Regions from separate parts of the Marinomonas sp. TI.3.20 genome, predicted to be linked through region 1. Evidence: predicted binding sites of a transcription regulator. Region 1 holds the regulator's gene; each other region holds the start of a gene.

Region 1 (3,143 bases):
TACCTTGCCCTGTAACCACTAACCAGCGCGCGTTCGGTGGGTAATTCTGGTCATCGACCGCCGAGTATAAACGCCACAACTCAACACTTTGCTCTAAACGCCCCAATATAACGCCCAAAATTGGCTGCCAGGTTTCAGCAGTTTCCGGCGTCACACCCATCCCTTCGTTTTGCTTGGTTTTCTTGCATTCGTCCTGAATACTTTCAATATTATTGAAAAGCTTCTGATAGGAGGTCTGCAAACTATAGGCTAGCTGCCGTAACTCATCAGGAATAACACCAAACTCAAAACGATGCTGATTATTCTCTTGATCCAAGCCCAAGCCTTGAATATAAGGCGCTAAACCTTGCTGTGCGTACTGGATGAAATTGACAATACTTTGAATCTGTTGAGGAATTTTAAGCAACAACTGCCCTGTTAAGCTAACGTCATCGGTCAACTCTTGCTTTAAGTTCACTAGATTTTTTTCGAGCTGTCGCAACCAGGTAATACTTTGTTGCAAACGAACCTCGTGACGGAAATGGCCGATTGCCTTATCAGGCAAATGATGCCCCTCGTCGAAAACATAAATAGTTTCTTTCGGCGGCGTTAAAATTGCCCCACCACCAAGCGATAAATCAGCAAGCACTAAATCGTGGTTGGCAACAATCACATCCGCGTCTTCAATTTCACCGCGCGCTTTAAAAAACGGGCACGCAGAGTAATTAGCACAGTTGCGGTTAGTGCACTGCTGATGATCCGTAGTCAAGCGGCGCCAATCTTGATCCCTAATAATGCCAGACCAATTATCCTTGTCGCCGTCCCACTCACCCTTAGATAAAGCAACATCCATCTCTTGATAAAGCGCGGTGTTAATATCATCAGATTGAAGATGTTGTTCAAACAACCCAGCAAACATATCCTCTATACCTTGCTCTTCAGAACTCAGAAAACCTTCCAAGTTATTCAAACAAAGATAACGCCCACGCCCTTTTGCTAAGGTATATTTGAAACTTAATTCGGTATGCTCTAACAGATCAGGCAATTCTTTATGGAGAATTTGTTCTTGCAAGGCTACGGTTGCCGTTGAAATAATCAACTTTAAGCCACGCGCTTTTGCAATTGGAATCGCAGCCAGACAATAAGACAGTGTTTTACCCGTCCCCGTCCCCGCCTCAACAACGGCCACATGCTTTTCGTCTAACCGCTCACCTTCGCTCCCTTGCTTTATATTTCCCAAAGTACGGGCGATTGTGCCGATCATCTGACGCTGACCAACTCTAGGTTTATGGGACTTTGCTTCCAGCGAGGCTCGGTAAGCAAGGTGAATTTGTGTTTTTAGTTCATCTGAAAGCATTTAATTTATTGAGTATCTTGAATAATGCTGTATATAATAACAGTTACTGTATAAACAACCAGATGACGCTATGATTAAATTAACCAACAGACAATCTGACGTACTAGAAACCATTCGTGAATTTATTAGCGAAACAGGTTTTCCTCCAACTCGTGCAGAAATAGCCCATCGCCTAGGGTTCAAATCTCCCAATGCCGCTGAAGAACATCTAAAAGCCCTCGCTAAAAAAGGGGCCATAGAAATGCTTTCCGGCGCATCCCGTGGCATTCGCCTGCTTGAAGACCCTGCTTTAGCAGAAAAAGCGGATGCCGGATTACCCGTTATTGGCAAGGTCGCTGCTGGGTTTCCAATTTTGGCCCAAGAAAATGTCGCGTCTCATGTTAATGTTCCAGCCGCGATGTTTTCACCTAAGGCGGATTACCTTCTTTCCGTCTCTGGCACTAGCATGAAGAACATAGGCATCATGGAAGGAGACCTACTTGCTGTTCATAAGACGACAACTGTTCGTGACGGCCAAATTGTTGTTGCTCGAATAGGCGAAGAAGTCACTGTTAAACGATTTTTCCAAAAAGGCAGCTTAATTCGCTTAGTACCGGAAAATGAAGACTTTGACGATATCATTGTAGATTTAGAAAGCGAAGAGTTTGCTATTGAAGGACTTTCAGTAGGCGTCATACGCCAAACTATTTAAATCAGAACCTTCAGCCGAAAAGCCAAAAGGCGAAGCAAATGCTTCGCCTTTTTTAATGCAATATTTTAGGCCTTACATCCATATCTTCTGGATACTCCATGTCATCACCAAACGTTTCTTCTTCCGAATAAACAAAATCAATCCCTGCATGAAACATGCATTTTGCCAGTTCAAAATAACGTTCTTTAAGATAAGACTTAGTATCATCAGAAATTGTTAATGTTGCCAAGGGCTCTGCATTCTCGCCCTCTTCGCCAGCTGGACGCAATACAATATCGCCATTGTCCAGCTCAATAATTTCTAGATAGGATTCTTTCATATTTAATACTCTGAGGATTCTTCTCTAAAACGCAACACCAACTCCGTTAGCTTAGATAAAAACACATTAACCGATGCACCGTCATCGCCGCCACGACCAATCAAGTTTGCTTCATTGGCTTTAACAAACATGGAAGAGCGGCATTCAAATTGAACCAAATAAGCTTGCTCTAATTGATTTAGCCAAGAACCAGATTGCAAAGATAAGTCATGCAGTTCGACTAATACCGGCACGACAACATCTTTATCTTTAGCTTCTTTCAACAAACCGTCAAGTTGCAAACCAGAGGTTAGTTGGTAAGCCAAACCAACCTCCTGTAGCAATCCATTCAACGCACTGCGCAAATGAAAGATTGCGGCCCCTTCCAAACTTGCGCCAAGCCAAGAACCTGCATCTTCTTGACTTTGTCGAAGAAAACGGCGTGCTGAATCCAACTTTTGATTGGTTAAACTCGCTGGAGTTGCAGCACTCATTTCTTTTTCTTACCTTCTTCAACGACCCATTGCTTACCAACATAATAGGCTTTCCAACCCGTTGGCTTACCTTCTTCTTCAGTCATCACATACTGCTCTTTCGTCTTACGACTGTAACGAATAATGGTCGGACGACCTTCGTTATCCATAACTGGAGCATTAGAGAAAAAGTGATATTTAGGATCGATCTGCTCCATGTAAGGAAGCAATTCTTTCACCAGCGGTGCTCGAGTTTCTCGCTTACGCGGAAACTGACTAGCCGCTAAAAACAAACCCGTTGCACCATCACGTAAAACGTAATGATCTTCTACTTTTAAACAAGCT
Region 2 (3,143 bases), on a different contig from region 1:
AACGAATTGGTGATGAGACAAATTAATGAAAATAGCGCAGAGCAGGCTATGTTAGGCGACTTCTCCCGAGCCCTAGACGACGCGATTATGAGTAGCGGCTCAGCACACCAGAACCAAATGATGCAACTACTTTCAGACCCTGCGAGAACGGCTGGATTCGGTAAGCTAGTGTTTGAAATGATTAGGGGTGGGCAACGATAGTCATTTCTATCGATATATCCGTCGATCAAAGACATCCCATATTATAATGTGTTTATTGGAAGTTATCGTCTAGAGGGCTTAACTAGGGAAACTACGATCAAGAAGTCACAATGCACTAAACTTCTTTCATTCGAGAAAAAAGCACAGAATGCTACTTGTTTTGATGCTTTTCACCACTAAACAAGCTTATTTAGCATTGTTTAGTGGGTTTTAAACGGATTAACCCCTTTCCACCCGTATCATCTGGTCAATCCTAAACACATTGGTTAAGGCAAACAGCATCGCCAACTTGTTATCGTTTTTAGCCAGTCCTCGATAGATGCCTTCCCTAAAACCAAACTGACGTTTTATGATCCGAAATGGGTGCTCTACTTTTGCTCGGATACTGGCTTTGAGGTATTCCGTTCGGATGCGTTGCTTATTTACTCTAGAGTGTTACTTGAGAAGACGTACTTTACTTGGCATTTCTGCAGTCAACCAATCTGCTTTGATATCTCTGAGCCCTTCTCGTTTTTGTACGCCTCGATAACCAGAATCCGTTGAGATAAAGATTTCCTCACCATGATGTAAATTTTCTGTTTCTGTGATGTCATGTACGTTGGCGGCTGTTGTGCTTAGGCTATGCGTCAGGCCGGTTCTCGCGTCCACGCTAATATGAGCTTTTAGACCAAAAAACCATTGCTTTCCTTTATGGGTTTGGTACATCTCGGGATCGCATGCTTTCGCTTTATTCTTGGTTGAGCTGGCGGCTTCAATGATGGTGGCGTCTACAATCGAGCCTTCTTTTAAGTAAATCCATGCGCTGGACAACCATGTATCGACTTCTTTAAACAGCTGACGGCGGAGCTTATGTTTTTCCAGCAAGTACCTAAAATTCATAATAATAGTGTGGTCAGAAATAGCGATGTCCAGCGACAACCCAGCAAAAGCTAATTCAAGTTATTCAAACGGCTACTACCAGCATAATCAGTAGTCCCTGATGGACTGTCTGCCCCTAACTTTGGAGTATCCTGGCAATTTGCCTAGAGCAGATTCCTTAATTTTTCTCTTAGAGTTTGGGCTTTATCCTCTTTCGATAATTCACTTGGCTATTCGTACTCTCTAAACGTATACTGTATATATATACAGTTTATTGGTGAATTATGCGTGTAACTTATTTAGGTGTATCTGGATCGTCGGAGTTTATCGCGGCAAATAGTCTGCGAATTCCGCTTTATGTTGATTCTGTGTCTGCTGGGTTTCCTTCTCCGGCGCAAGATTTTGTTGAGCGAACGTTGGACCTTAATGAGTTTTGTGTCTCTCATCCTGCATCTACGTTCTATGTTCGTGCCCAAGGTGACTCTATGATTGAAGCTGGTATCTTATCGGGTGATGTTCTGCTGGTAGATAAGTCATTAACCGCTCGTCATGGTGATATCGTAATTGCCTGTATTCATGGAGAAATGACAGTAAAGACCTTGGAGTTACAGCCTAATGTGCTTCTTCGTCCTAGAAATCAGGCTTATAAAGCCATTGTGATAACTGAGGAGTCAGAGTTCGAGGTTTTTGGTGTAGTAACCAGTGTGATTCGTAAGTATGAGCGCGGCTGATGCAAACAGTATTTGCTTTAGTCGATTGTAATAACTTTTATGCTAGTTGTGAGAAGTTGTTTCGACCTGATTTGAAACGCACCCCCATAGTTGTCTTATCTAACAACGATGGTTGTGTCATTGCACGTTCAAAAGAAGCAAAATTGCTGGGTATTAAGATGGGCGTGCCGATGTTTCAGGTTCAGGAAGAGATAAAGCAGCATGGGATTGTGTGTTTTTCGTCGAATTACGCTTTGTATGCAGATATGTCGAATAGGGTAATGACGATCTTAGAAGAGGAAGCACCTCGGCTGGAGGTGTATTCCATCGATGAAGCCTTTATGGGTTTAACCGGCGTTGATCATGTAACGGATTTACTGGAGTTTGGTAAACGAGTAAAAGCTAAGATTGATCAGTGGACAGGAATTACAGTAGGGGTTGGTATAGCTCCCACCAAAACATTGGCTAAGTTGGCTAATCACGCTGCAAAGAAATATCCAGCGACGGGATCGGTCGTGGATTTGATGGACTCAGATAGACAAAAGCGTTTGCTTGCATTGGTCGACGTGAGTGATGTGTGGGGCGTTGGCAGTCGTACTACGGCAAAGCTAAAGGCGAGGGGGATTTATACTGGGTTGGACTTAGCTAATGCTGATCCTAAATTCATTCGTAGTGAGTTTTCTGTGGTGTTAGAGCGAACCATTCGAGAACTGAATGGTTCATCTTGCTTGGATTTAGAGTTAGTCAGGCCGACTAAAAAACAAATTATCTGTAGTCGTTCATTTGGTCATAAGGTGACGGAGAAGCGCGAACTACGGGAGGCTATCAACCAGAGCCGCCGAGAAACTACGCGGGGAAAAACGCCTTTGTCGCGTTGTGAGTGTGTTTATCCGTACCAGTCCCTTTATTCCAAACGAACCGCAGTATTCGAAAACGTTATCTGCAGAACTCCCCAGTCCAACTGACGACACACGATATTTATTAGAAGTGGTCGACGTGTTATTTCGTCGTATTTATCGGACAGGCTATCGCTATGCCAAAGGTGGAGTGATGCTGACAGACTTTTACGAATATGGTGCCTTACAACAAGATTTGTTTCGAGCAGACAACACGAAAATCAACTCAAAAGCTTTAATGAGCGTCGTGGACAAAATCAATCACAGCAGCCTTGGCAGCGTCTTTTTTGCCTCGCAAGGTGTGCCTCCACAATGGTCAATGAAACGAGAGCATCTATCGCCAGCATACACGACTAGGTGGGAGGAGTTACCGAAGGTTTTTTGATTCAAAGTGTAGAAAATAAAAATGAACAATTGGTTTAAAAATGACAACGACAATGATTGATTAAGAGGTATTCCATGAGCGATAAAATCACCA
Region 3 (3,143 bases), on a different contig from region 1:
AGCACCAATATTAGCTCCTGCCTTAAGTTTGATTCATTTACCCGAAGCCAGTGTTCTGCCACTAATAACCAAATTCATTGCTGGCGGCACCGCTTATGTTGGCATCACAATCGATCTTGTAAAACAGGGCGCTATTAGCGTAACTGAGCTAAACCGGATGGCTGGATTTGCCACAAACCCATTAGATGTTGCAGGTATTGCTATTTTCGCTGCGGCAGGAAAACGTATCAACAAGGTGATGCGCGTTGCAATATATGGCGGCTTAATTGGTATGTTTGTCCGTGGGGTTTTGCACTTAATTATCTTTTAAGGTATTAAACAACCGACGGCGACCATAATTATCACCTAATCGCCCTCCCATCGCTAAACAGACAGCAAAACTGACACCATAAACTGCAACCATCAGCTCTAATTCTATATGGCTAGCATTCAATGCTGAAGCAATTGAGCCTAATGCAACATTTACTATTGAAAAGTCGATCAATGGCAGAAGCTGTCCAGCCATTAAAATAGCCAGCCCTGCTGCGCTCAACGAAGCTCTTGTCTTATTCATAATTACCCTAGAATTAATGATTCTTTGATATCGTCATGGAAGGTTTTTTAGACTGTCATCAAAAAGTAGCTGTTTAACTATAAAAAACACTAATAATATCATCAAAGTTTAAGAGCTTATGAGTTCTACATAAGATTCTAGAAATAAAAAAGCCTTGATGCTGCGGCAACATCAAGGCTTTAAAAAAAGAACCTATACTAGGGTGTTAAAAAGTATAACCAACACCTACCATAACTGACACTGGATCAATTTCTGTATGAATTGTGCCCACTGCAGTTCGAACATCAGTATCAATGTCCATATACCAAACAGACGCATTCGCAAACCAGTTCTTAGCAATTTTTGCATCTACACCCGCTTGTGCAGCCCAACCTAAAGAATCATCAACGCTAACATTTGTGCCTGCTAAGGCACCCTTGCCTTTCTCGTCAAAGAAGAAAGTGTAGTTAACACCCGCTCCAACATAAGGGCGAATTTTACTGTCGGCTTTACCAAAATAATATTGCGCCATCAAAGAAGGTGGTAACTGAGAAACTTCTGCGACCTTGCCATAGCCTTTTGTAGAGACATCATGAGTAAATGGCGTCGCTAACAGCAATTCAACCCCCATATTGTCAGTCGCCATGTAAGTCAAGGTAGCTGCTAATTGGGTATCATTACTAATTTTTAACTCGTCACCATTCACCTTATCACTGCTTTCATTCGGCATAACAATAGCGGCACCGCCCCGCACGAAAAAATCGCCTGCATTATGAGCAAGAGCAACGGAAGAACAAAGTGCAGAAACAAGAGCAACAGGGATAAGTGCTTTCATCATCAGATTCCTTTTTTTAGTCAAATGAAATATCAATGACGAGCAAGGTACCAAGTCTGATGCAGTAAAATGTTAATCTAGATCAAGGTTTGCCTAGCGCAAGCCAACAAGCACGACACAACCCCAATCTATGTCAATAAAAGCACACAATTTTGAATGCACTCTGCATTTGATTTTCGGTCAATTTACTTTACGAACATTCAGTTAGTGAATTACTTGATTAGTAAACCATAGATTTTATTTTGGTAAACAGATTTACCCAAATGATCGAACTGGTTAGACTTAGCGCAACTTTTGTTTGGAATCAAATCTTATGCCAATACTTATTGCCGTCACCCTTCTATGGGCATTCTCATTCAGCTTAATTGGCGTTTATCTCGCTGGACAAGTTGACCCCTGGTTTTCGGTGCTAATGCGCGTAGCGCTCGCCACAATGGTTTTTTTACCGTTCTTGAAAATTCGTCAGATTGAGCCAAGAATTGCCTTTAAACTGATGATTTGTGGAGCCTTGCAACTCGGCATAATGTACGGATTTTACTACCAATCCTTCCTCTATTTATCGGTACCGGAAGTGCTTTTATTCACGGTTATGACACCAATATACGTTACATTACTGAATGGATTGTTAGACAAACGCTTCAATATTGGTTTTCTTTTTAGTGCTTTATTAGCCGTACTAGGTGCTATTGCCATTCGCTATCAAGGTATTAACGAAGGCTTTATTAAGGGCTTACTCATTGTACAAGGTGCGAACCTTTGTTTTGCTGCTGGTCAAGTGGGCTATAAACGTATCATGGCAAAAGAGCGCCCTGATATACCACAGCGAACAATATTTGGTTGGTTTTTCATCGGTGCTCTTATTGTTGTTATTCCTTGCTTCCTAGCCTTAGGCAACATAGATAAATTACCGACAACCCCATTGCAATGGGGTATTTTGACCTACCTTGGTATTATTGCTTCAGGTTTAGGGTACTTTGCTTGGAATAGAGGAGCGACGTTAGTCAACATAGGAACACTTGCTATTGCGAATAATTTATTGATTCCTGCTGGCATACTAGTGAACGTTCTCTTTTGGAATCGTGATGCCGACATACTTCGACTTGCGATCGGTGGTGGTATTATCCTATTAGCGCTTTGGGTAAATGATAAGTTCAATCAAAAACTGGCCAATAAATCAGAAGTTCAAACCGCTTAAGTAAAAAATAATAGACAAAAAAAACCTGCAAATTGCAGGTTTTTTTGTTTCTAAATTTGTCTTTCTGTTTTTAATCAATAAACAATATTATTGAACTAACCAAACTTGGAAGGCTTTACGTTCTACTGGTGTCGCTTTATTGAACCAGAAGGTCAGCATCTCAAATTGTGTATTTTTAGCTTTCGGCTGATGCGTGTTATCTACCATCCAAATACGGAAGTCTTTGCGAGTTGCTTCATCTGATTTATTAAACCAGAATTGTAACATCTGAAATTCATTGGCTTCAGTAACGGATTTTGGCGCAGGAGCAGGCGCATACGTTGCCGCAGAATTAGCCGCAGCGGCAACACCGACACCAGTGAAAGTTTTAATCTCTTCTAGATAATCACGAGTAGGTTGAAAGCCAGATTTAAAAGGCAAGATTCTCTCTTTGTAATCTACCTTACTGCCGTCTTTCGTATTAACAATGGTAAACGTCGGTTTATCAGCGTAATTAGACGCTTTTTCATCAGTGCGAATATACGGTGCTTTGAGCTCAAGATTCACATCTTTTTTCATATCTAAATCAATAATAATTGGTT
Region 4 (3,143 bases), on a different contig from region 1:
ATCAGCTTTCTCAGCTAATGCCAGTGCAGCTAGTTGTGGTTCATTCACCATAGCGGATATGAACTGGAATTCCGCAAGCCTCATGGCCCATGTGGATCAATTTATTTTGAATAATGGGTACAATTGTGATGCAGAGTTAATCCCTGGCGATAGCGTTCCAACAGGCATCTCCATGATTGAAAAAGGTCAACCGGATATTGCCCCAGAACTTTGGACAAACGGAATAAAAGAAGCACTGGATAAAGGCGTTGCTGAAAAACGCCTACGTTATGCAGGAAAATCTTTGGTAGATGGTGGCGAGGAAGGCTTTTGGGTTCCCGCTTATTTAGTTAAAAAATACCCTGAAATGGCGACAATACAAGGCGTTATCAAGCACGCTAGTTTATTTGTAGATCCAGAGAGTGAAACTAAATACGCTTTTTATGGCTGCCCCGCTGGTTGGACGTGCCAAATCACTTCAGAGCATCTTTTCAACGCGCTTAAGCTAGGTCAACATGGTTTTGAAATGATTGATCCAGGTTCTGGTGCAGGACTTGCTGGGACGCTTGCTAAAGCTTACGACCGTAAACAGCCTTGGTTTGGTTACTACTGGTCACCAACGCCTGTGCTTGGTAAATACGATATGGTTAAAGTCGACTTTGGGAGTGGTGTCGATGAGAAAGAATATCGCAACTGCACAACTCAGCCTGATTGTCTGACACCAAAAGTCACCATGTATCCGGCTGCTCCTGTGTACACCGTCACCACAGAATCTTTTGCCAAGAAAGAGCCGCTAGCTTATCAATATTTCCAACATCGTGGTTTTACCAATCATGATATGAGCAAGATACTTGCTTGGATGGAAGAGAATCAAGCAGACGAAGAAACAGCAATGTATTACTTTTTAAACACATACCCAGAAATTTGGCAAAAATGGATATCTAAAGACGCCGCCTCTAAAGTAGAAAAAGCGCTTGAATCCTAAATAATCTATTGCGACCAAGTAAATCGGATAAGCCCAAATTACTGCTTTTGATAGGCCAGTGATTTGGGCTTTTTTAGACTCTCAAGCATACAATCCAAAATCTATTGGGTGTAAGTCTCATCCTCATTTTGCTGAGAAATAACACGTGCAAGCTGTTTTATGATTGCCGTCATGATTAGAAAAAACATAGGCGATGGATATTAAAGCTTAAGAAAAAACCTCACTGACTGCGCTCACCTTTCTTAATAACGCTCGTCACAACGCCAAACATTTCTAATTCAGTGCCTTCTGAAGCCGCAATTGCAGGATATGCCTTATTCTTTGGCCTCAACAGCACATCAGGCTTAAGTTCCAATATTTTGACCGTCATCTCACCCAAAATACAGGCAATAACAATATCACCGTGACGAGCAATTAGGGATTTATCCACCAGCAATACGTCACCAAAATATATCCCCGCTTCAATCATCGAATCGTCTTGAGCACGGACAAAATAAGTAGACGCTGAGTGAGCAGTACAAAATTCATTCACGGCTAAGGTTCGCTCAACAAGGTCTTGAGCTGATGATGGAAGCCCAACGGCAACAGATTGATTATAAAGAGGAATGCAGACACTGTTTGCAGCAATAAACGCTGCAGATTCAGTCACACCAAGATAAGAAACTCGCATAACACCTAGCCCTATACTGTATATTTTCACAGTATAGGGCTAGGAAAAAAGAAAGGCTATGGGTATTTTTGCTTTACGTTAAGAGGTGTATATATTTATTCATTGCTTCCTATCTTTCACTCAAAAGTGCACCGGCAACGCCAACTTTAACGATGAAGTGACCTGCCGTAGCCAGTAACTATACTGACTACGGCATAAGTCTATTTCTTTTTAGTGAGCTTCTTAAACACGGGAAATAAAAGGGATGCCACAATAAGCACAAAGAAGAACCAGCTGATGCCTGTCGAGAAAAAAGTATCATATTCTCCTCGTGACATAAGTAACGCCCTTCTGAAATTGCTCTCTGCCATTGGGCCTAAAATTAAGCCTAAAATTATGGGTGAAGGAGATACGCCTATTTTTTTCAAAAAATACCCAAACACACCAAAAACAAACATCACGATCACATCGAAGAAATTATTGGCTAATGAATACGAACCCACAAAACACAATAAGAAAATGATGGGAGTTAATACCGCTTTAGGCACACTTAACACGCGTGTAAACAAGCGAACACTGCTTAAACCAATACAAACCATGAAGATATTAGCGACAAAAAAACCAATAAAGATGGCGTACACTATAGCGGTATTATTTTGAAACAATAGTGGCCCTGGCTGTAACCCCTGAACCGTTAATGCACCTATCATAATTGCAGCAACAGCGTCTCCCGGTACACCGAGAGTCAACATGGGTATAAGCGCCCCACCCGTTACACCATTATTAGCAGCTTCTGGTGCAGAGATCGCCTCAGGCACACCAGTACCATACTTATCGCCATTTTTTGAAAGTCCCTTTGACTGGCCATACGCAATAAACGAAGCGATATCGGCACCAACACCAGGAACACTGCCTATAAAAGTACCTAAGGATCCAAAAATTGCGCTGTTTTTAAAAATAACCCGCCAATCTTCCTTATGGGGCAAAGCTTGAGTGATTTTTTTTGCATCAGATTGTTTTTTCATCATATCTTCAACAGAGACAAAAGCTTGGCTCATAGCAAACAAACCAATCATCACCGGAATGAAGTTCACTCCGCTGAATAAATTCATATTGCCAAAGGTGAATCGCGCCACACCTGAAATATCATCAATGCCTATGGTCGCAATGAGCACCCCAAAAGCACCACATAACAAACCAATTAAAACCGACCGCCCCGATATACTAGAAATAATGCATAAGCCGAAAACCGCCAACATGAAAAACTCAGGGGCACTGAATTTAAGGGCGAACTTTGCCAGATAAGGCGAAATCAGGATAAGGAAAAAACAACTAATTATACCACCTAGAAAAGAACTGATGGTTGAAATCCCTAATGCCCTTCCAGCCTCGCCACGAGCAGCCATGGCATGACCATCTATCGCGGTTGCTGCAGAAGCAGGTGTTCCGGGGGTATTAAGCAGAACAGCAGAGATCGAGCCGCCATAAACTGCCCCAACATACACGCCGATAAGCAAAAGTATACTGTGC

Evidence for each region. Region 1 encodes LexA, which represses DNA repair genes until DNA is damaged. Its sites were predicted from a motif close to TACTGTNTANNTANACAGTA; they were not measured.
Region 2: umuD (translesion error-prone DNA polymerase V autoproteolytic subunit) is a predicted target of LexA. The motif match lies at 1,312-1,331, and genes of this name have one in related genera.
Region 3: V6259_RS04670 (carboxylate/amino acid/amine transporter) is a predicted target of LexA. The motif match lies at 1,554-1,573, and genes of this name have one in related genera.
Region 4: umuD (translesion error-prone DNA polymerase V autoproteolytic subunit) is a predicted target of LexA. The motif match lies at 1,649-1,668, and genes of this name have one in related genera.

The regions. Positions count from the first base shown of each region.
Region 1 covers NZ_JBAKAS010000020.1:17,193-20,335, forward strand. The annotation lists gene dinG (ATP-dependent DNA helicase DinG) at 1-1,336, opposite strand, end outside; gene lexA (transcriptional repressor LexA) at 1,407-2,027, shown strand; gene V6259_RS16755 (hypothetical protein) at 2,080-2,346, opposite strand; gene V6259_RS16760 (DUF6586 family protein) at 2,349-2,819, opposite strand; gene topA (type I DNA topoisomerase) at 2,816-3,143, opposite strand, start outside.
Region 2 covers NZ_JBAKAS010000026.1:6,607-9,749, reverse strand. The annotation lists gene V6259_RS17870 (type I restriction endonuclease subunit R) at 1-201, shown strand, start outside; partial or broken gene V6259_RS17865 (IS5 family transposase) at 421-1,128, opposite strand; gene umuD (translesion error-prone DNA polymerase V autoproteolytic subunit) at 1,344-1,790, shown strand; gene V6259_RS17855 (Y-family DNA polymerase) at 1,790-2,734, shown strand; gene V6259_RS20075 (DUF4113 domain-containing protein) at 2,646-3,050, shown strand; gene V6259_RS17850 (hypothetical protein) at 3,125-3,143, shown strand, end outside.
Region 3 covers NZ_JBAKAS010000003.1:100,762-103,904, forward strand. The annotation lists gene V6259_RS04655 (nucleoside recognition domain-containing protein) at 1-310, shown strand, start outside; gene V6259_RS04660 (MFS transporter) at 296-553, opposite strand; gene V6259_RS04665 (OmpW family outer membrane protein) at 759-1,370, opposite strand; gene V6259_RS04670 (carboxylate/amino acid/amine transporter) at 1,681-2,562, shown strand; gene V6259_RS04675 (YccT family protein) at 2,650-3,143, opposite strand, start outside.
Region 4 covers NZ_JBAKAS010000006.1:134,888-138,030, reverse strand. The annotation lists gene V6259_RS08485 (ABC transporter substrate-binding protein) at 1-964, shown strand, start outside; gene umuD (translesion error-prone DNA polymerase V autoproteolytic subunit) at 1,185-1,634, opposite strand; gene V6259_RS08475 (tripartite tricarboxylate transporter permease) at 1,835-3,143, opposite strand, start outside.